3 regions of the Ureibacillus chungkukjangi genome follow, and region 1 is predicted to be linked to each of the others. Evidence: riboswitches for the same ligand, from Rfam matches in the RefSeq annotation. Region 1 holds a riboswitch; each other region holds the start of a gene.
What was found. A riboswitch is a leader RNA that binds a small molecule or an ion and turns the genes downstream of it on or off. The one in region 1 is predicted to bind cobalamin.
Positions count from the first base shown of each region.

Region 2: linked by a shared signal. The riboswitch ahead of LG296_RS11855 (hypothetical protein) and the one ahead of metE (5-methyltetrahydropteroyltriglutamate--homocysteine S-methyltransferase) in region 1 are both predicted to bind cobalamin.
Region 3: linked by a shared signal. The riboswitch ahead of LG296_RS04190 (iron ABC transporter permease) and the one ahead of metE (5-methyltetrahydropteroyltriglutamate--homocysteine S-methyltransferase) in region 1 are both predicted to bind cobalamin.

Region 1 covers NZ_CP085009.1:3,697,253-3,704,893, reverse strand. The annotation lists gene LG296_RS18290 (diguanylate cyclase domain-containing protein) at 1-940, shown strand, start outside; gene LG296_RS18285 (iron chaperone) at 1,115-1,465, shown strand; gene LG296_RS18280 (sigma-70 family RNA polymerase sigma factor) at 1,592-2,143, shown strand; gene LG296_RS18275 (helix-turn-helix transcriptional regulator) at 2,128-2,535, shown strand; gene LG296_RS18270 (FtsW/RodA/SpoVE family cell cycle protein) at 2,525-3,838, shown strand; gene LG296_RS18265 (peptidase E) at 3,907-4,611, shown strand; cobalamin riboswitch at 4,688-4,864, shown strand; gene metE (5-methyltetrahydropteroyltriglutamate--homocysteine S-methyltransferase) at 5,017-7,317, shown strand; gene LG296_RS18255 (hypothetical protein) at 7,335-7,571, shown strand; gene LG296_RS18250 (acyl-CoA thioesterase) at 7,547-7,641, shown strand, end outside.
Region 2 covers NZ_CP085009.1:2,381,550-2,389,190, reverse strand. The annotation lists gene LG296_RS11875 (endonuclease IV) at 1-241, opposite strand, end outside; gene LG296_RS11870 (metal ABC transporter ATP-binding protein) at 387-1,133, shown strand; gene LG296_RS11865 (metal ABC transporter permease) at 1,149-2,012, shown strand; gene LG296_RS11860 (Fur family transcriptional regulator) at 2,009-2,419, shown strand; cobalamin riboswitch at 2,492-2,669, shown strand; gene LG296_RS11855 (hypothetical protein) at 2,830-3,381, shown strand; gene LG296_RS11850 (ABC transporter substrate-binding protein) at 3,378-4,319, shown strand; gene LG296_RS11845 (bifunctional adenosylcobinamide kinase/adenosylcobinamide-phosphate guanylyltransferase) at 4,386-4,952, shown strand; gene cobS (adenosylcobinamide-GDP ribazoletransferase) at 4,964-5,737, shown strand; gene LG296_RS11835 (histidine phosphatase family protein) at 5,710-6,309, shown strand; gene LG296_RS11830 (bifunctional adenosylcobinamide kinase/adenosylcobinamide-phosphate guanylyltransferase) at 6,261-6,680, shown strand; gene LG296_RS11825 (ECF transporter S component) at 6,681-7,175, shown strand; gene LG296_RS11820 (hypothetical protein) at 7,172-7,641, shown strand, end outside.
Region 3 covers NZ_CP085009.1:810,125-817,765, reverse strand. The annotation lists gene LG296_RS04205 ((Fe-S)-binding protein) at 1-709, opposite strand, end outside; gene LG296_RS04200 (cob(I)yrinic acid a,c-diamide adenosyltransferase) at 1,013-1,573, opposite strand; gene LG296_RS04195 (adenosylcobinamide amidohydrolase) at 1,576-3,036, opposite strand; gene LG296_RS04190 (iron ABC transporter permease) at 3,041-4,024, opposite strand; cobalamin riboswitch at 4,213-4,408, opposite strand; gene LG296_RS04185 (acyl-CoA dehydrogenase family protein) at 4,489-5,679, opposite strand; gene LG296_RS04180 (acyl-CoA dehydrogenase family protein) at 6,141-7,641, opposite strand, start outside.

The DNA.
Region 1 (7,641 bases):
GTTTTTAATGATATTTCGAGATATTACCAGTCGAAAAAAAGCTGAGGAAGCACTTCAACAAAGTGAAGAGCAGTATCGATTAATTGCCGAAAATATGTCGGATTTAGTAGGAGTTGTAGACACGAAGGGTGTTATACTATATGCCTCTCCCTCACATGAGCATGTGTTAGGTTATTCTCCAAAAGAAATTGAAGGTAATCCTGGTATTGAATTAATGCATCCTGATGATATGGAAAAAATGAAAAGTAAATATAAAAAAAGAGTGACGGAAATGGAGGATCACTCTATAGAATTTCGAATGAAACATAAAAAGGGTCATTGGGTATGGATTGAAGCGCACATCAAGCAGCTTTTAGATGAGCGTAATTACGTGCTCAGAATCCAATTTGTCGGAAGAGATATTACAGAGAGAAAGATTTTTGAAGAGAAATTAAATTATATGGCCTTCTATGATGCATTAACAGGAATTCCGAATCGTAGACTTTTTCAAGAAAAGCTAATGCAAATTATAAAAGAGACAAACCGTTATGAACGGAAGTTTGCCATTATATATATGGATATAGATGATTTTAAGGGAATAAATGATATGTTAGGCCATGATGCTGGCGATGAATTGTTAAAGCAGTTTGCTAAAAGAGTTCAATTTTGTCTTCGAGAAAGTGATACATTTGCCAGACAGGGTGGAGATGAATTTACTATTCTTCTTTGTGAAATCAAGGAAGAGCAGGATGCGGTAATTATTGCAGAGCGAATACTTGCTGCTCTACAGAATCCCTGGACGATCAGTAATTATGAATTTACTACAACATCAAGTCTAGGTGTAGCGTTTTACCCTAAAGACGGTACCTCCTTTGCGGAACTAATGAAGTATGCAGATAAAGCAATGTATGAGGCCAAGGAAACGGGAAAAAATATGGTTAGGGTTTATGATAATAAGTAAAAATGAGTATTCACTTAAGACAAACACCATTCTGAGGAAAATCAAAAACGTGAAAATATGGAAACACAGAAATGTACGATTATTAAGTTGCACAGCTACATCCCTTTTGGATATGATTGTCCAAAAGGGTGTTTTATTTTGGGAGGGATTCATATAGAAGCAACTATAGAGTTTATGGAGAAAATTGATGACCCACAACATCGCGCGCGGGTGGAAGAGATTTTTGGCTGGATTACTGAGGAATTTCCTAATTTACAACTAGAAATAAAGTGGAATCAGCCTATGTTTACAGACCATGGGACCTATATCATTGGCTTTTCTACAGCGAAGCAGCATTTAAGCGTTTCACCAGAGGAATTTGGTATGGATCACTTTGCAGAAGATATTGCTCAAGCCGGATACAGTGCTACCAAGGGTCTGTTTCGCATTAAGTGGAATGAGCCCGTCAATTACGAGCTGCTAGAGAAAATGATTGCCTTTAACATCATCGATAAGGCAGAATGTACAACGTTTTGGCGGAAGTAAGATGTAGAATCTAAGTGTAGAAAGTTGGGCCTCCACAATTAGAGGAGCCAACTTTTTTTATTTATCCCAAATTATAAAACTTTATATTTATGAGCCTCGTCTAATTGTCGAAATGGAGGGGAGTATGTGGAAGAAATAATGAGTCCTTTAGTAACAGCAGTCAATCACGAAGAATTGATTGATGAACTAATGCGTACATATGGTCAGGAAATTCAACAGCTTGTTTATTCTTATGTTCATAATGAAACAATTGCTGAGGATTTGACGCAAGAAATATTTGTGAAATGTTTTAAATCATTAGACTCCTTTAAAGGAAAATCCTCCATCAAAACATGGCTTTGGAGAATCGCCATTAATCATTCCAAGGATTACTTGAAAAGCTGGTATAGCAGGAGTGTGAAGGCTGCAGATGATTTTAGTTATATTGCCAATGAAAGTAGCGATAGTATCGAGCAAACAATTATTCAGCAAGATGAGGATGTACAGCTTGCTTATGCTGTCATGCAGTTGCCTATTAAATATCGTGAGGTAATCTATTTATTTTACTACGAGGAATGCTCGATTAAAGAAATTGCAGCTGTACTCGAAGTAAATCAAAATACGATAAAATCTCGATTGCGTAAAGGGAAGTCGGTATTAAAAGAACGATTGGAGGGGTCCAGATGGAAGAACGATTAAAAGGGTTGAAAAAAGCAATGAACACGCATACATTTCGTCAAGTGAAATTTACAGATGAACATCGTCAAAAAGTAAACCAACAAATTGAAGAAATAGATCTTTCAGGGATTATATTTCCTTTATTGACTCAATCGAAAACTGGATTTGAATTAACACAGCTTCTGCATGTTAGGGGGATTAAAAGCATTCTCAATAATGAAGGTGCAATCTATACAACATTGCATGAAGAAGAGTTGCAAGGAATGTTGGAGTCTTACTGGTCCGATGAGGGTGAAAAGCATTATACATTAACTAAAAAAGGACTGAAGGTATTACAAAAGCAACAGCTTGCAAAAAGACGTGAAAATTCTTTAAAGCAATTATTCAATGAGGTGACGCCAAATGAAAATTAGTTACTTTCTGGAAAAGGTATCAGCTCAAATGCACTCTAAGGAAGCAAAGGAATACGTGAAAAGTGAGTTAAGCCAACATATGCAACAATCCAAACAATCCTGGGTAAAAAGAGGATATAGTGAAGTTGAAGCCGAGAAAAAGGCTGTAAAAGAAATGGGTAGTCCATTAACACTTGGGAAATCTCTAAATAAGCTACATAAACCCAAAATAGACTGGATGCTTGTTATCTTGTTAAGTGTTACTCTACTACTCAGTTTTTTACCTATACTGGCACTGGATAAAGGAATGTATTTGGAAATCACAAACTTCACTTTACCAACCATGTTACAAAATAAAACGATTTCTATAATCATTGGCTTTAGTATAGCAATAGGGTTCATGTTTATTGATTATCGAAAACTAAAGAGATACGGTTATTTGTTTTACGGTGTGGGGGTAGGACTGTTAATTGCAATTTCTCAATTTGCGAATAAGATTATAAACGGAGAGTCAATAATTTCTTTAGGGATTATTGATGTCCAGGCATGGGTGGCAATCCCGTTCTTATTAATGGCCTGGGCATCCTTTTTTAGTAATTCAGCCTTTAAATTATGGAAAGGTATAGCCCTATATGTATTTTCAATTTACTTTTTACTTTTTATTCCGAGTTTATCTATGATTTTTATCTATTCGGTCTTTGTGGCTGTTTTATTCCTGAAAAGTCGTTTTTCTCTTAAAGAGAAAATATGTACAGTGGGAGCAGTTATTCTAATTGTAATTGGAGTAGTATTTTACCATATTATAGCTTTTAGAAATGGTAGTCTTGCCAATTATCAGATCAGTAGAATATTGGGTTTTATAAGCCCGAACAAGTATGCTGATGAAAGCGGCTATATCTATGTAACTTTAGAAAATGCCATGAAAAGTGCAGGTTTATTTGGAGCAGAAAATTTGATGAATCTCCCTGATCCGCATACAAATCTTGTCCTTGGAAACATAATTCAAACATATGGTTTTTTAGCTGGAATAGTTTTATTTGCTATATTATCAATATTTCTCATAAGGTTTTGGTTGATATCAAGGGCTATCAAAGACCCTTTTGGAAAATTACTCACTATTGGAGGCGTAACGCTATTTGCTACCCAATTCCTTTATAGTGTAGCCATGAATTTTGGGTTAGTCCCTGTTAGCACAATGTCCTTGCCATTTATGAGCTATGGCATTATGCCGACTGTGTTAAATGCGTTTATCGTTGGGATAGTATTAAGCGTATATAGAAGAAAACATTTTATCCCCTTAAAAGAGGATTATCAGGCAAGTTAATCTAAATAAATAATAGTAACGCTAATCGGACAAAGACCGATTGGCGTTTTTTTGGAAGGAGGGTAATTATGAGACAAATCATAGCGATGGGCGGAGGAGGCTTCTCTATGGAACCCGACAATCTAGCCCTAGATGAGTATATTTTGAAGCAGGTAAACAAAGAGATTCCAAAGGTTTGTTTTGTTCCGACGGCTGGAGGAGATCAGGACAATTATATTGAGAGATTTTACAGAGCATTTCATAGCTTAAATTGTGAAACAAACCATTTATCTTTATTTGATGCAAACTTTGAGAAGCTTGAAGAATTTGTATTTGAACAGGATATCATTTATGTTGGTGGCGGGAGCACTAGAAATATGCTTGTGCTATGGAAGGAATGGGGCTTAGATGATATTTTGAGAAGGGCATATGAAAAAGGAATCGTTCTTGCTGGTTTAAGTGCAGGCTCAATTTGTTGGTTTGAGGAAGGCTTAACAGACCCATTGAATGGACCTTTATATAAAATAGATTGCTTGGGATTGTTAAAAGGGAGCAATTGCCCACATTACGATGGGGAAAATAAGCGCAGGCCATCCTATCAGCAATTAATCTTAGCCGATGAAATAAAAGCAGGCTATGGAGTGGATGATGGAGTAGCGTTACATTTTATCGATGAAGCTTTAACAAAAACAGTTAGCTCAAGACCAGAAGCAAGGGCATATTATGTGAAACATGAGGGCAGTGAAGTTGTAGAAAGTGAAATTACACCAATCTATTTAGGTGGGAATGGATAAGGTTAAATCTGTAATGTGAGATTTCTGAAATTTTAGTTTATAAAAATAGCTATATATGATATAGTGAAAAACAATTACATAACGTGTAAGAATAGGTGCTTATGAGAATAAGCTTAAAAGGGAAGCTTGGTGCAAATCCAACACTGTCCCGCAACTGTAATTCGGAGCGAATCTGTTAGCCACTGTGAAAACGGGAAGGCATGAGGAGCGTTGATGATAAGTCAGGAGACCTGCCTAATTCTAGTACACACCCAATGCCTACGTGGAAATAGGTGGTGTTCTGTGCGAAATAATCGTAAATTTCTTTTACGCTTTTTTAGTCATGCATAGATAAATCCGAAGCTATTTCTGAACATAGAAATAGCTTTTTTCTTTTGGGTTATGTAGAAAAAAGGAGGCGTATATATGAATGTCGTAAGTACAGTAGTTGGTTACCCTTATATAGGTGAAAACCGTGAATGGAAAAGGATTGTTGAAGGATTTTGGAAAAAAGAACTAACAGAGCAACAATTTGAACAGCAGATGAAAGCAATACGTTTGGAGCATATCCAGCGCCAGCAAGCTTTAGGCTTAGATTTAATACCTATCGGTGATTTTACCTATTACGATCGTATGCTTGATCTAGCGATGATGTTTAATATTATTCCAAACCGCTATAATAACTTGCTAGAAAAAGAATCTGCACTCACTTGTTATTATGCAATGGCAAGAGGAACAGAACAGGCTGTAGCTTGTGAAATGACTAAATGGTTTAATACCAATTATCACTATATTGTGCCTGAGTATGAAGGCCAGCATTTATATGTAACCGAAAATAGATTGTTAGCTTACTTTTTAGAGGCAAAAGAAGAGCTAGGCCTTCTAACAAAACCGACTTTAATTGGACCCTATACCTTTGTTGATTTATCAAAGGGATATGATGAGAAAACACGTGCAGCGTTTATATTAGCTCTCATTCCTCTTTATGCTCAGGTTTTAAAAGAGCTGGTAGACGCTGGAGCGGAGTGGATTCAACTAGAGGAGCCCTCACTAACGAAGAGTCTGTCATCTAAGGAAGCGCGGTTAGTAGAAGAAATCTATAAACAACTAACAGAGGCAGTCCCAGAGGCAAACATAATGCTGCAAACTTATTTTGAAGCGTTGACAAACTATGAAAATCTTATTCAATTGCCTGTTGCAGGGATTGGTCTTGACTTTGTTCATGGAAAAAAAGAAAACCTGGAGGCGCTTCGAAAATCAGGCTTCCCGAAAGACAAAGTATTAAATATCGGTATAGTAAATGGTCGAGATATTTGGTCTGCCAATTTAGCTGAAGTGGCAAGTGATGTCCAAGCCATCCTTAATTTAAGTAATGCTAACGATTTATGGGTTAGTAGTTCTTGTAGTTTGCAGCATGTACCTGTTACAACGGCTAATGAGCGAAAGCTGGATTCCGTTTTACTTAACGCCCTATCATTTGCCGATGAAAAGATAAACGAAATCGTTCATGTCGCACATTTCTTGAGCACTCAGCACTGGGCAAAAGAGGGGATTGTATCAGAAAGTATGGAATGCATTAGAGCCCTTGCTACACATCCGGTTAGAAACAATGCTCGTGTAAATGATTTAGTTAAATCAATTTCAAATCAGGATTTCGTAAGGTTAGAAAGCTTTGAAGAACGCCGTGAAATTCAAAAAACAGCATTAGGATTGCCTGATTTTCCAACGACGACAATTGGTAGTTTTCCGCAATCACCAGCAGTAAAGAAAACACGTGCAGCCTGGCGGAAAAATGAGCTTACAAATGAGGAATATGCAGCCTTTATAAAAGAGGAAACTGCGCGTTGGATTGCTATTCAGGAAGAAATCGGTCTAGATGTATTAGTCCATGGAGAATTTGAGAGAACAGATATGGTCGAGTATTTTGGGGAGCAGCTAACTGGATTCGCCTTTACTGAAAAAGCCTGGGTAGTTTCCTACGGGTCACGCTGTGTGAAGCCACCAATTATTTATGGGGATGTTGAGTGGTCAGAGGCAATGACCGTGAAGGAAGTAGTGGATGCTCAAAGCCTAACGTCTAAATATGTAAAAGGGATGTTAACGGGACCTGTTACGATTTTGAATTGGTCATTTGTTCGAAATGATATTCCTCGAGAAGCAGTTGCTAACCAAATTGCGCTAGCGCTACGCAAAGAAGTAGAGGCCTTGGAACAAGCGGGCATTCAAATTATTCAGGTAGATGAGCCAGCCCTGCGTGAAGGCCTGCCACTTCGAAGAGAAGATTGGTCAACTTATTTAGAGTGGGCGGTTAATGCGTTTAAACTGGCAACATCCAGTGTGAAAAATGAAACCCAGATTCATACACATATGTGCTATTGCGAGTTCAACGATTTTTTAGATCCGATTCGAGCTCTTGATGCAGATGTGATTTCATTGGAAACATCAAGAAGTCATGGAGAATTGATTGCCTCACTAAAAGAAAATCCATACGAGCTAGGAATAGGTCTAGGTGTTTATGATATTCACAGTCCACGTATACCTCAGGTTGAAGAGATGGAAACTATTTTAAAGGAAAGTCTGGAAGTCTTATCGAAGGAGCAGTTTTGGGTAAACCCTGATTGTGGTCTGAAAACTAGACAGGAATCGGAAACAATAGCGGCACTAAAAAGAATGGTTCAAGCAGCAAAACTACTACGAGATAGTTCTCGGAAAACGTTGGTAAACTAATCTAGGAGCTAAAATTCATGTCAATCCAAGCAATTCGGTATTATGAGGAAAAATTTAAAGAGTATATTATGAGCTCATTAGTAGTTGAACAATTTAGCTCCGTAAATCAATTACTGGAAGATTTAATAAACGAAAACCCAGAAGATCACAAAATCATCCATTATGCATATATCAATGTAAAAAAAGAATTAACAGGTTTTATAGAGGATAGTGGTAACGGGGAGGATTTATGCGAACAATCCAAGCACATTTAATTTTACCGCCAGATACAAATCACCATGGCACTATTTTTGGTGGTAAAGTACTTGCTTATATAGATGAGGT
Region 2 (7,641 bases), 1.3 Mb from region 1:
AATAGCTCTCTAAATATTTTAGTAGCTTTTTTAGTTTCTTTTTTCCAATAATCGTTTCTACATCTCTTAAAAATGAATTGGGTATGCCAGTAAATAACCAAGTGATGGAGGCACGCTGAGATAAGGGTCTTAAACGTTGTACCTCTTCAATCGTTAAATCAATCCCATATTCTCTTGAAAACTTCACAATTTCTCGATCTGATTTAGAAAGAAATTGTTCAATAAACTCGATCTGTTTCAAAAATATAACATCCTTTCAAGGCGCTTTACAAAAATCTTCAAGCTTTACATAAAAACTAAGTAAACTTACTTTACTTTTGGCTAGGAATGAACTATACTAACAAGTTGTAAATCGTAATGATTATGAATTAGAAAGAAGAGAAAATATGAGTCAAACATTAATTGATATGAAGAACGTTTCCTTTCAATATGAATATACACAAGTTTTAAAAAACATTTCGTTAAAGGTCGAGGAAGGAGATTTCCTTGCCATCCTTGGTCCAAATGGTTCAGGTAAGTCGACTTTGTTAAAGCTATTACTAGGATTATTAAAGCCGATGACAGGAGAAGTTCAGCTTTTTGGCCAAACAAATGAAACATTCCATAATAGAGAGTGGATTGGCTATGTTTCTCAAAAATCCAATGCATTCAACTCAGGCTTTCCAGCAACTGTTGAAGAGGTTGTTAAAAGTGGTTTAACAAAAAAAATTGGCCTATTTAAAAGAATGCCAAAGGATGTTAATAGTAAAGTGATAGCGGCGCTAAGCTCAGTTGGTATGGAGCAATTCCTAACTCGTAATATTGGTCAGCTATCAGGTGGACAGCAGCAAAGGGTGTTTATCGCGCGTGCTCTTATTTCAGATCCTAAGGTATTGATTTTAGATGAGCCAACTGTAGGAATCGATCACGAAAATGTCCAATCATTTTATGATATGCTTGCAAAGCTTAACGAGGAACAAAATAAGACAATTATTTTAGTTACTCATGATGTTGATACGGTATCCAACCGAATCAGTCATGTTGCCTGCTTAAATCAAACGATTCATTTCCATGGCTTTAAAAAGGAGTTTGATACAATTTCTCAAACTCAATTAGACAATTGGTATGGACATTCCGTTAGAAAGATTCATTAATGAGGAGAAGGCAAAATGATTGAAGCAATTTTAAACTATGAATTTTTACAAAATGCCTTTATCTCTGGGCTAATTATTGGAGTTATTGCACCGTTACTAGGTGTATTTATAGTAGTAAGAAGAATGTCACTAATCGCAGACGCGTTATCTCATGTTACGTTAGCAGGGATAGCGGGAAGCTTATACTTAAGTCAGAGCTTCTCAGCATTAATACTTTTAAATCCAATTTATTTAGGAATTGTTGCTGCAGTTAGCGGCTCTATATTAATCGAGCGATTGCGTCGACTTTACAAGCATTATGAAGAGCTCGCGATTCCGATTATTATGTCGGCAGGGATTGGTTTGACTGCGATTTTTGTTTCATTGGCAAGCGGCTTTAACACGGATTTAATGAGCTATTTATTTGGTTCGGTTTCAGCTGTCTCGAGGCAAGACCTATGGGTTGTAGTAAGTATTGCCATTGTGGTCATTATATTTATCTTTTTATTCTTTAAAGAAATGTTTGTCTTAGCCTTTGATGAAGAATATGCCCATGCAAGTGGGCTACCAGCAAAATGGATTCATTTCTTATTCATGCTTGTAGTGGCATTAGTGATTGCTGCAAGTATGCGAATTGTTGGGATTTTATTGGTTTCATCATTAATCACTTTACCTGTTGCAGCGAGTATGCGAATTGCAAAAGGATTTAAACAAACGATTATCTATTCGATTCTTTTCGGGGAAGCGGCTGTTATAATAGGGTTAATAAGTGCGTATTATTTGAACCTCGCACCGGGGGGAACAATCGTAGTAACATCAATTATAATTTTATTGATTGTGATCCTCGTTAAAAAGCTTTTACTTAAAACAAATGCAAAAGAAAGGGGAGCAGTTAAGTGAATTTAACAAAAGCATGGGAAATATTAAAGGATAATGGTTATAAAAAAACAGATAAACGAGAGTTAATATTGAATATGTTCGAAGAAACTGAAAAATATTTAACTGCAAAGGATCTCTTATCTGTTTTGAAAAAAGATTTTCCTGGCATGAGCTTTGATACAATATATCGTAATTTATCTACATTTGTTGATCTTGGTATTTTAGAAGAAACAGAGTTGAATGGTGAAAGAAATTTCCGTATGCAATGTGAATCTGATCACCACCATCATCACTTTATTTGCATGGAATGCGGGAATGTAAAGGAAATTTCAATTTGTCCAATGGAAATGCTAAATGAAAAGCTTCCAGGATATACAATTGAAGCCCATAAATTCGAAATCTATGGAAAATGCACAAGCTGCAATTAGTCATAAGTAATGTTTAGTTATAAATTTAAATACTATTATTTTGAAAAATATGTTATATTGCTTTTAAGTGAATATTGTTTGCAGGAAAAAGATGCGTATTAACGCTTAATTGGGAATTCGGTTAAATGCCGAAGCTGTATCCGCAACTGTATGTGTTAGTTTTGAAGAATAAGCCACTGTCTCAGGATGGGAAGGCTCTTTGAAATGCTATGCACAAGCCAGGAGACCTATCCTTTTCTGATCGTAACAAACCTCTTCGGAAATAAAGGGAATGTACGGCATAATTGAATGAATCTATTTGTATAAGTTTGTTCTGTAATCTTTTGCCATCCGTTATTTGGGTGGCTTTTTATATTCTCTGAAATCTGAATTGGTCATTCACTAATCAAAATTTCATGGAGGTGAGGATAATTCGAAAGGATATTCGCTATAGCTGCTATCCGTTTATGCGTGAAAAAGGAAGTTTGGTTGATTATGAAATTCGAACAGATTCACTTACAACTAGAGTCGGAGCGATTTTGCCAATGTTAAATACAGATGAAGCATGCAAAGATGTGTATGAGGATTTACAAGTCATCCAGCCACTATGCTATCATTTGAACGGCTCTGTACGTGGGAAATTGGCGATTTCACAGGAAGATTTACAATGGTTGAGTAGTCGCTATGATTATTATGTTGAAGAGGTAGGAGAAGTGATTAAGCAATTTTTATTGCCTCAAGGTAGTGAAGTGGGTTCCTTGCTTCATATCTGTCGTAGCGAAGCAAAAAAATCCTACCGTGCGCTACATAAAGTAAGCGAAGAACGTGATGTACCTGAAATATTGTTCGATTACTTGGGGTTACTTGCAAACGTATTTTTTGTAATGGCTGTCTATTCAAATCAAAAGCATGAAGTAAAGGAAATTCCATTTATAAGTAAATCTTACCCAACAAAGAAAAAAAGAAAAGAGGAAATACGATGAAAGCTATAAACAAAAAATGGCTAGCACCTCTAGCTATTTCATTATTATTAGTTGGTTGTTCAACTTCAGTTGAGCCAGCCAAAAAAGATGATGCGAGCACTACAGAAGAATCTGGTGCTTATACAGTGATTGATGATCGTGGAGTGGAAGTGACGTTTGAGGAAGTACCAAAAACAATCGTATCCTTACAACCAAGTAATACTGAAATTTTATTTGAATTAGGGGTAGGCGAGCAAATAATCGGTGCAACGGAATTTGATACATACCCTGAAGAAGCACTTGAAATTGAACGTATTTCAGATTCTATGACTATTAATACCGAAAGAGTAGTTGAATTGCAGCCTGACGTAATATTTGCATATACAGTTGGGGAAGAAACACATATCGAACAATTAGATAATGCTGGGCTGAAGGTATTTGTTATTCAAACTGCTTCAACTATCGAAGATGTTTATGGAGATATTGAGCAAATTGCAGAAGTATTAAAAGTTGAAGAAAAAGCAGATGAAATTGTTACTGGAATCGAAAATCAAATTGAAGCGGTTCAAGAAAAAACGGTCTCTCTAGATAAAAAGGAAAAAGTTTACTTTGAAATCTCGCCATCGCCTGATATTTGGTCAGTTGGCTCTGGTACTTTCCAGCAAGAGCTAATTGAAGCTGCTGGAGTTGAAAACATTTATGCCGATCAGCAAAGCTGGTTTGCAGTATCAGAAGAAGATTTAATTATTCGTAATCCAGAAGCGATTATAACTACTGTAAATTATAGTGAGGATCCAAAAGGCGAAATTTTAGCACGTGAAGGATGGTCAAATATTACGGCTGTTCAAAATGAAGAGGTTTATGAACTGAACGCTGATATCTTAGATCGTCCAGGACCACGAATCGGGGAAGCGATTGAACTAATTGCTTCAACCATTTATCCGGAAATTTTTAACTAAGTGAAATGTAAGGAGCAAATTCTTAAGTTGAATTTGCTCTTTTCGAATTTTAAGGAGAAGGTACAAATGAGTAAACTCATCTTTATAACTGGTGGCGTTCGAAGTGGTAAAAGTGCTTTCGCTGAGGATTATGCCAAGGAGCTCTATCAGAAATTTGAACGCAAAAATTTATATTATATAGCGTCAGGTGTTGCTTTTGATAGAGAAATGACTGAGCGTATCAAACGGCATCAGGCTGATCGTAAAAAGGCGGCTATCCAGTGGAAAACAATAGAAATTCAAGATGAAGTGGTGTTTAGTGAAGTAATTTATCCAGCTAATTCTGTAATTCTATGGGAGTGTATAACAACCTGGTTAAGTAATGTGTTATACAAAACAGAGCAGCTTGACAGTATCGAACGCATAATTGAAATCGAAAAGTATATTAAAACTTTAAAAAAACAGCTACTTCAATGGACCAAGGATGGCGCAATTGTAATACTTGTATCCAACGAAATTTTTGATGAGCAGAGTTCAACCTACTCAGAAGTGAATTACTATCGTTCTCTTTTAGGCATACTTCATCAATGGATTGTACATCACAGTGACGAGGCCTATGAAATGGATTATAGTAAGATTAAACGTTGGAAATAGAGGTGCTTATTTTGAAAAATAGCTTTATTGGATTCCTTTTATCCTTTCAGTTTTTCTCTTCATTGCCCATTCGAAAGCAATTGCCTATGAATCAGAAAACTGTAAGTGCAATGTATGCAATGCTACCAGCTTTAGGGATTTTAATGGGTGGTACGATTAGTGTCCTTTATTTAGTAAATGAACAATATCTACAACTTACGAATTTATTATTTGCTATATTAGTTGTTATTGCCGGTATTGTTATGACCGGGGGCTTACACTTAGATGGATGGATTGATATGGGAGATGCTTATTTCTCATATCAGGACAAAGCGCGTCGTCTTGAAATTTTGGAGGATCCTCGAGTGGGTGCCTTTGGTGCTATTAGTTTAGTAGTGTTGGTGTTATTAAAAATAGGCTTTGTTTTTGAACTACTACATAATGATTCAGAAGGGATCATTATATTTTTCATAGCTGTTCCTCTATTAAGTCGATTAGGACTACTAGTCTACTTTGTTACTACGCATACGATTAAAGAAAAAGGGTTAGCTGCTTACTTTAAATCGCAGGTTAACCCGCAGAAGATATGGACTGCATTCACTATATATACGCTTTTATTTGCTATAATTACATATTTCTACATAGGTATAGTTAGTTACGTATTAGTTACATGCCTACTAGTGTTTGTTACTTTATATCGTAAGTGGACAATTAAGAATTTTGGCGGGATGACTGGAGATTTAGCAGGAGCACTTAACGAAGTGCTGGAGGTGTTCCTATGGGGAATAATTGTATTGTTCATTTAATAAGGCATGAACAAACGGCTGCCAATATAAAAAGAAAATACATTGGCTGGACAGATGAATCAATACTTTCAAAAGAAAATTACTTTGACGTTCCGATAAGAGCAAATGTGGTTTATGGGAGTGATTTAAAGAGGTGTAAAGAAACAGCAGAGCTTTACTTTCCAGCTGCGACTTATTCAGCGAATTCACAACTGCGAGAATTGAATTTTGGAGATTTTGAAATGAAAACCTATGAGGAGCTTCAAGATATTTCGCAGTATCGGCAATGGATTGAGGATCCACAAAATAATACTCCTCCTAATGGCGAAGCCTATCAAGTATTTGTAAAGAGAGTACTTTCTTGTTTTCATCAAATTATTTCAGAGAATAAGGAATATACATTTATCGTTCACGGTGGTGTTATAAGAGCAATACTAGCAAGCTTTGCTCCTGTTGAAGAAGAGTTTCGAAAAATAAAAGCTTCTCACAGAATGATTTATACACTTAAGTGGTGTGATTTTTCATATGTAAGGGAGGGGAAACGATGCAGGTTATTATTGGAGGAGCCAATAATGGCAAAAGAAAATTTGTAAAACAACAATTAATGCAGCACCCATCTGGGAAAATTCATTTCTTCGAGGGTGAATTGCCAAAAAAAGATTCGTTCTCAACAGAGGACATCTTAGTCATAGGGAACTTTAAAAATATAATTCTTCCAAAAGTTCATTTAGATGAAGTGGTGATAGCAGAGGAAATTTTTAATAGACTTATTGAGTTGAATAAACAAGCACGTGTTATTTGTATTTGTACGGATATTGGCAGAGGTGTTGTACCCATGGAAAAGGAAGAAAGAAAATTGCGTGATGCCTGTGGTCGATTATATCAAAATCTCATTAGTGAAAGTGAAGATGTAATTCGAATTTGGTATGGGCTACCGGAAGTATTAAAGGGTGAGGGATTGTAGATGAGCACTTCAAAATTAAGGTTAATGATATTGACAGCTTTAGTTGCTGCGATTTGTGTGATAGGTAGCTTTATAAAGGTACCGGGAATCCTGACAACGGCCGCCCTGGATTCAGCACCAGCATTTATAAGCGTTGCTTTTTTACCTCCACTTTTTTCAGGTATCGCTGGAGCATTAGGACATTTAGCGACTGCCTTAACGTCAGGCTTTCCATCAGGACCATTCCATATCTTAATTGCCTTTGAAATGCTGATTGTCACAGCTGTATTTAATATTTTACATAAAAAAGGCTATAAAATTTTGAAGTGGATTTTTCTAATACTTGGTAATGGTGTCCTCGCAGCCATACCTTTTTATTTTCTTATCTCGCCAGCGTTTTTTATAGCTGCAGTTCCGAGCTTACTAATTGCAACAATCATTAATGCGCTAATTACGGCTATTGTGCTTCCTATAATGGGAAAAGTATTTAGTGAGGGGAAAGTGTCGAATCTATGAGAAATGCCGTTAAAATAGATGCTAGTACGGTTATAACAGTAGATAATTCAGGCTGTATTGGTGAAAAGGCTTTAGATGCTGTACATGTACCAAATGAATTAACAGCATACTATTCTGCGCGAGTTGTTTTGTTAGAGCAATGGTGTGCGGGTGCGGAGCCAACTAATATCTTCTTATCGAACTTTACTGGGGAGGTTGCCTGGAAGGATTATATTAAGGGAATTGAAAAGGCATTTGACGAGATTGGTTTAGCTGTACCGCCAATTAACGGATCAACTGAATCAAATTTTAATTCATTGCAATCGGGTATAAGTTTAGTAGTGGTTGGAAAAGTGCAATATGAGATATCTAAAGAAAACCTTCAATGGTTTGTAATTGGGAAGCCATTAGTCGGTCAAGAGGTAATTGAAGAAACTCAACATGTTGCAAAGCTAAATGAACTTTATAATTTAGTAAAATTAAAAAT
Region 3 (7,641 bases), 1.1 Mb from region 1:
TTACTACAGCATTGATTGTACCTGTAATTAAGTGGAAATGCTTTCCTTGTGGAATATATACAAGGAAGGCAAGAAGTGCTATTAAATGTGCCCACCACATTACGAAGAATACAACAGCAGCTGCCGTTGGTGACATCCATTGGAAAGCCCAAGCGATGCTAGATGCAACTGGTTCTGCTAAAGTTAAAGCATGTCCGTGCCAAATAAGTGCCATCCCGTTACCGATTAGAGTAGCGAACATTAGAACACTTAAAAACAAATACACTAAACCGTTTTTAAAGCCTCTTTTAAGACGAACAAGCTTTTCCATATAACGGCGGTAAAACGCTACCGCTACAGCAATTAAAATAGTTAATACTACAATTTCCTGGAAGAAGGTAAATACAGGATATAATCCACCAAGCGGTAAATGTGAATCCGGTGCTAGTCCCTTCCAAATTAAATCTATTGCCCCTAATTGAACTAATAAGAATCCGTAGAAGAAGGCAACGTGGACTAAGCCCATTTTTTTATCTTTCAAAAGCTTGGATTGTCCAAATACCTTTTCAGCTAAATCCCCAATACGTTCCTTTAGCTTTAACTCAAACTCTTCTTTTCTACCAAGTTGAATGAACTCATAGCGTGATTTAACTAGATAGAAGAATAGTCCTAATGCGTATAATACAACCGCTGCAAACATCACCCAATTTGCAATTAGTAATCCATTCATGTCTTCTCCCCCTTTTTGCCTTTTCCCCTTTGTCCAAAATAACTTTTCCTGAGTAGCCTTAAAATAATCTATAATATTAGTTAATTCAAAACCTCTCATTTTTATGTCTCTATTGTAAAATATGAATGAGCATTCAGTCAATCTATTGTTCGAAAATTTCTAATAATATATTGATACTTTGTTAAATATACATCTTTTTTCTATGCTATAGTATTATTCTCACTATAATAACAGTGATTAAATAAGCCCTCTAAGCTAATAAAAAAACAATCCCGTTTAAGAAGGATTGTTTTCTCACTCAAATTATTTAAATACATCTCCACTACGAATATACTCAATATCTTTTACATTCGAACGGAAGTTTACAACACGTGCAGCGGCAAAGAAGTAATCCGATAAACGATTTAGATATCTCTGGATAATAGCAGGCGCATCCTCTACTTCATTTAAAAGTGTTACTACTTGTCTTTCTGCTCTACGTGTCACTGTTCTTACAATATGAAGTGTTGCAGCTGCCGGTGTGCCACCAGGTAAGATAAATCTCTTTAAAGGCGGCGCTTCATCAGATAGGGCATCAATTCTTTTTTCCAATACCTCAATAGATGCTTCCTGCAATGTTATTTTTCGTTCCTTCATGACATTTGCTAAATCACCACCACAGTCAAATAGCTCATGCTGAATTGTTTCAAGGTCTTCTAGTAAATCTTTAAAAACTGTTGAATCTAATTCCGTTACGGCCTTGCCAATAAACGAGTTTAGCTCATCGATTGTGCCATAGGCTTCTACACGCAGATCATCCTTATTAACGCGTCCACCTATTAAACTTGTTTTTCCTTTATCCCCTGTTTTTGTGTAAAGCTTCATAATTATCTATCCCCTTTTCGATAAGATTGAACTGCCTCTACGGTTGCTTCGAACACACCTTTACCTATTACCTGACCGACTTCAGTAATCGGACCCCCATATTGCATTAACTCTCCTGCCTGTGTTGAGGCAATCAATAAGCTATCTGTTGGCGTACCTGTCGCAATGGTATTCGAAACTGAATCGTAAACCTCTTCATGCTGCAACGCTTTTGATTTTGCTTCGGTTGCTGTCATCATTGCCTGCACAAAGGCCTCATCCGATAATTTTCCGTTAATAAGCACCCATGTGTTAATGGTACCAACACGAAAGAAATCGTTACGTTTATAGCTTTGGGAGACATCAATGGCATTTCCAACTCCCGCTGTAACTACTACAATTACTTCACCAAATGGCATGCTATAGTTTTTAACTACTGCCTTTTTTGTATCAACAGCAGTCATCATACCAACTGTATTTGTCGGGGAAAAGTCTTTATCAACTAAGTATTGATAATATTCTTCCTTCACATTATCAATATCATAATTGGGGGCTACGGTGCGATTTACAAAATTCGCAAACCAACCCATACCCGCATTATGTACAGCAGATGATAGCACCTTTAAAGGAAAAGGAGATTTAAATTCAACATATTCATTGGTGATGTTTAAATGCTCGACTGTAATTACTTTTTCAAGGGTGTCCTGCAAATCAGGTAAAATCGTCATTTGTGGCTTCGGCTGCTCTGGATGTGCTTGGATTGAAATCCTTGTATCGTAAACAGCCATAACCTTTTCCTCAAGCAAGACCTCATGAGGGGCACCATATGCTCTCACTTTTCCCTTTTCCATTAAAAGTATTTCATCACAGTAGAGTGATGCCAGGTTAATGTCATGGAAAACGGACACAACGGTTAAATCATTTTCAGTTACTTCCTTTCGAATCATATCCAATATTTGCTTTTGATGTGCAATATCCAAATGATTCGTTGGCTCATCAAGCAGCAGTAAACTAGATGCCTGGGCTAAAGCCTGGGCTATAAAAACTCGTTGCTGCTCCCCACCCGATAAAAACTCTAAATAATGATTTTCATATTTCTCAATATCCGTTTGCTGCATCGCCTTTTTTACGGCACTTTCATCTTCAGCTCTCCAGCTTGAAAAGAAGCCTGATTGATGGGGATATCGACCAATGGAAACTGTCTCCCGTACCGTACTTGAAAATGCAGTTGCGTGTAATTGCGGTAAAATCGTCATCTTTTTAGCTAACTCACGTGTTGAGTATTGATCTATCTCCTTGCCATCTATGAAGACATTTCCAAAAGTAGGACTCATTATGCCGCTGATTACCTTCAATAGCGTTGACTTCCCACACCCGTTCGGACCAAGTATGCCTATCATTTTTCCCTTTTCAACTTGAAATGAAATTTCTGATAGAATAGGAGCCGCTCCGTAACCGCCAGAAATATTATGAACCTTTAGCATAGTTTCACCCCCTACTTCTTCGTTGCTTAAAGAAGATATATGAAAAGACTGGCGCGCCGATAAAGGCTGTAATAACACCAATCGGCAGTTCAGATGGTGTGATAATCGTTCGAGAAACAAGATCACAAATTATCAATAGACTTGCTCCATTTAAAAATGACAGCGTTAGTAAATGACGATGATCAGTACCCCAAAGCATACGCGTCATATGTGGAACGACTAATCCTACAAAGCCAATAGTACCTGAAACCGAAACAGCCGCCCCTGTTAGCATCGAACCTCCTGCCAGAATTAAATACTTTCTCAACTTCACATTAACTCCTAAAGCTTGTGCTCGTTCATCACCATACATCATGGCATTTAATTCTCGACGATTTAACCACAATAAAATAACACCAATTACAACAAAAGGTAGAATCATTTGCACATATGGCCATCCACGCATAGACACACTACCCAGTAACCAGCTTGTAATTTCACGGAGCTGTTGGCCTGTAAGTGCAATCATTAATGAAATACAGGATCCTAAAAAGGAGCTGAATATGACCCCTGTTAAAATAAGTGTTTCCATTTTCATAGAACGGTCGATTAGTCTTGCAAAGGATAGGACAAGAATCATTGAAAGAAATGCACCGACCATCCCGAATAACGGCAGAGTGTAAGACCCGAGTACCGGTATTGAAAGACTGAAGAAAATCGTTGCCACTGCTCCAACAGAAGCACCGGAGGAAATACCAAGTGTATATGGATCTGCCAAAGGATTTTTAAGTAATCCTTGAAAGGCTGCCCCTGCAATGGCAAGTGACGACCCGACAAGTCCAGCTAAAATTACACGAGGCATTCGAATACCCCATAATATACTATAAGCACTTGGATTGGTCTCGTTATCCCATAATGTTGAAAGAGGTATATCTGCAGAGCCAATCGAAACCCCAAGCCAAATGCTAACGAATAAAATTAAGATAGATGAACTATAAGCAAATACCATTTTCTTTTTCACAACACGACCCCAACACTATTCTTTACAATATTATATTTTTTAGTAGAAATTGAATTGTATTTCATTGCTTCACCTTTGTTTTCATAAAAATAAAAAGCCTCCCTAGCCAAGTCAAAAGGGAGACTTTTGTAATTAATAGAATTACAATCGCAGTACTCCCCCTATCCTCGTAAGGTTTGAATCGTTATCATAAAGGCAGGTCTCCTGGCTTATGTTCATCATGCTCCCCTCCTTCCCATTACGAGCCTTTCGTAACAGTGGACTTTAGGGGCACTCCCATTTACAGTTGCGGGACAGCGTTGGACTTTCACCAACTTCCCTTTTACTCTTTTTGCAAAGCTTTGCAAAAAGACCTTTACTAGCTATGAAATTATTTCTCTCTATTATACTTTATTTATGGAAAAGAATGTATAAAACTTTTCGAGTATCATTGATCCATTAAACTTGTTTTATTATGCTTTTTCGTTCAGTACCATTTCAGCTAATTTTTTTATCGTTAAATCATCCATTGGTGGATTATGGAGTCCCGCACGCACATCACGGTAATAACGTTGTAGCGGGTTTGAGCGCTGTAGGCTTTTTGCTCCAACTACTCGCATCGCTTTATCGACTACAGTAATGGCAGCATTAGTGACAACATGCTTTGCTACATTTACTGCATTAACAATAACCAAGCCTTCCTGTTCTGTTAGCGTTTTACCCTTTTGTTCTTTCGCTTTCAATTCCACATAGCTTTGTGCAGCACCATATAATGCAAATCGGGCTTGGGCTAATTCCAATTCGATTTCACCAAGCAATGCTTGAACATTCGGTAACGTAGCTATTGTCCCTTGAATGCTGTTCGGTGAATGAGTTTTGGCAAATTGTATTGCATAGTCACGTGCTGCTTGTGCAATTCCTAGGTATGTTGCGGGAATCATGAGCAGCCATCCATTCAATTTGAAGCCTGTCGTATAGTTAGGGACTTCTACCAAATCAGATGCATCCAATTTCACGGCATTCAACACTAAATCATGGCTCCCTGTTCCACGCATTGCAATAACGTCCCAGGTCTCCTCTATAGAAATCCCTGGTGTATCTTTATGTATTAAAAAGAAGCCGATTTTCTCCTCGTCCTCAATCCATGCAGAGGTTAAAAAGTAGTCTAACTCAGGTGAGCCAGTCGTATAGCTTTTTCGCCCATTAATAATCCAGTTGTCCACATCACGTTTTGCCGTCGTGCCAGGGCGCCCTCCACGAATCGGACTGCCAGTTGCCGCTTCACTTACAGCCCTGTTAATAATTGCTCCTTTTTCTACCTCTTTAGCAAAGGCCGCTAGCTTCGCAGGCTCCCAATATTTATTCTCAAATAATTCACCCACCGTTAATACCGTCCAGCCTATTGAAAGCGCTGTGCTTCCATCGTAGCTCGCTAGGGTTTCCTGTAACAAAATAGCATCATAAATAGTAAAACCGTCGCCACCTAATTCTTTCGGTAAGGTAATTTTCGTATACCCGATATCACGTAGCTTTTGAATATGCTCGCGAGGAAAGATTGATTGTTCATCAATTTGTTGGGCATTAACTTTGAATTCTGCTTCTAGGGTTGCTAGCTTTTTTAACCATTTTCGTTGTTCTTCAGTCTTAATAAATAAACCTTTCAAATTCGCCATCTCCTTATCAGACTAAATCCGCTCTCTATCTTATAAGTCTATTTTACTTTTAGCTTCTTTCATCCGTCAAATTCTTAGTAACTTAATATGGATTGTAAGCTGGTGAGTCTCTTAAAATGGATTGCGGTTTTGGAGTGGTTAAGGGTTGAAGAATAACCGAAAAATTTCCTTCTAAATTGAAATATAGTGATATTTTCATTGAATTAAAGGAAGTTTTTCCGCTTATTTTGCCAAAACCCGTGAATTTCGGCTTATTATATAGAGATTAACAGGAAAATCTTCTCTTATTTCTGCTTGTTAGGCCTCTATTTGAACCATTAACCGAAAATTTTCCGCTTAAATAAAAAGCATGGCGAACTCGATTACGATCGCCATGCTTTTTCACAAATTGTATTTACACTTTTCACTTCAGAAGAGCACCCTTTCTTTTTTTAAGCACTCTCCCATCACTATTAGATTATTTCATGGAAATACTGAACAGTTTTCATTGGGTCACCTACTTTACGCAGCTCCCAGGTTTCTTCTAAATAGATTTCCGCTAACTTTTCATATTTATCTCCAAATTGAGCTGCCCATTCTATAGCGATGACACTTTCATAAATAAGGGCCATTTTTTCTGTAATTGCCTTTGCATCATAAGTTTGTGTGGCATCATCTAAGGAAACAAATAGCTGTAGCTGCTTATCGATTACATTTAATTGAACTTCGACGATTTCTTTCAACTTTGATGTTGGAATTGCTAGTAATCGCTTATTCATTTCTTCAATAAATAAATTATGTGCATCATACTTTTTAAATAATCGAATGACCTCAAGGGCTAAAATGTTCGCCGTACCTTCCCACACCGTCAGAACCTGTGCATCCCGTAATAATCGCGGTGTGACAAAGTCTTCGATATAGCCATTTCCTCCATGAAGTTCGATGGCTTCACTTGCAAATTTGACTGCATGCTCTGCCGTTTCCTTCTTCATAATAGCGATGTACAATCGATTCAAAACCGTTTCTCTCGTAGTTCCCTTCCCATTCGTAACAAGATCATATTGCTGAATCAAATCAAATGTAGCAGCTACTTCCACATGTAGTTTTGCTGCTAATTTCCCTAAAGAATCCTGAATCATCGGGTAGTTCGTCAAGCTTTGCCCGAATGCCTCACGATTGGAAACATAGTGCTTCGCTTCTAGAAACGCACGTCGCATAATCCCTACTGAAGCTACAGCATTACAAATCCTAGAGAGATTTAGAGCTTCAAGCATATAGTATATGCCCTTACTTGGGTCCCCAACAACATAGGCACGCGCACCATCAAACTCTATTTCTCCAGACGGCACTGCACGAACGCCTAATTTATCCTTTAGCCGGCGAATTCTTAGCCCGTTGACTGAGCCATCTTCATTTTTCCACGGTACTGCAAAAAGCGTCAGCCCCTTTGACCCTGCTGGTGCGTTAGGGATACGTGCCAATACCATGGCAACTCCGCACATTCCTGCATTTGAAGCAAAATATTTTTCGCCATATAACCGGTAGCCTTCTCCATCAAAACGTGCCTTAACCACGTTTGCACCTACATCGGATCCACCTTGTCGTTCCGTTAAAAAGGTAGCTCCTTCAAATAATTCCACTTCCCCTGTTGAACAAACATAGGGAAGAAATCGTGCCTTCAATTCCTCACTTGCATAATGATCCAGTAAATAGGCTGTTGCCATCGTTAACGTCACTGGACAATAAAAGCCTGGTTCGGCATGAGAAAGCAGATAGCCCTGTGCAAAGCTATAAACATAGTTCCCCTTTTTCCCTAACTGTGGAATTTCTTTATGGACATAGCCCACGATTCCAGTATTATAGGATTGCTGAATTGTCTGTTTGTAGCCTTCATTGACCCATACCTCTGAAGTTTCCTCACCGTATTTATTGTATCGTTTTAGTCGAGGCTCTCCCTCCCTATCAGTATGCTTT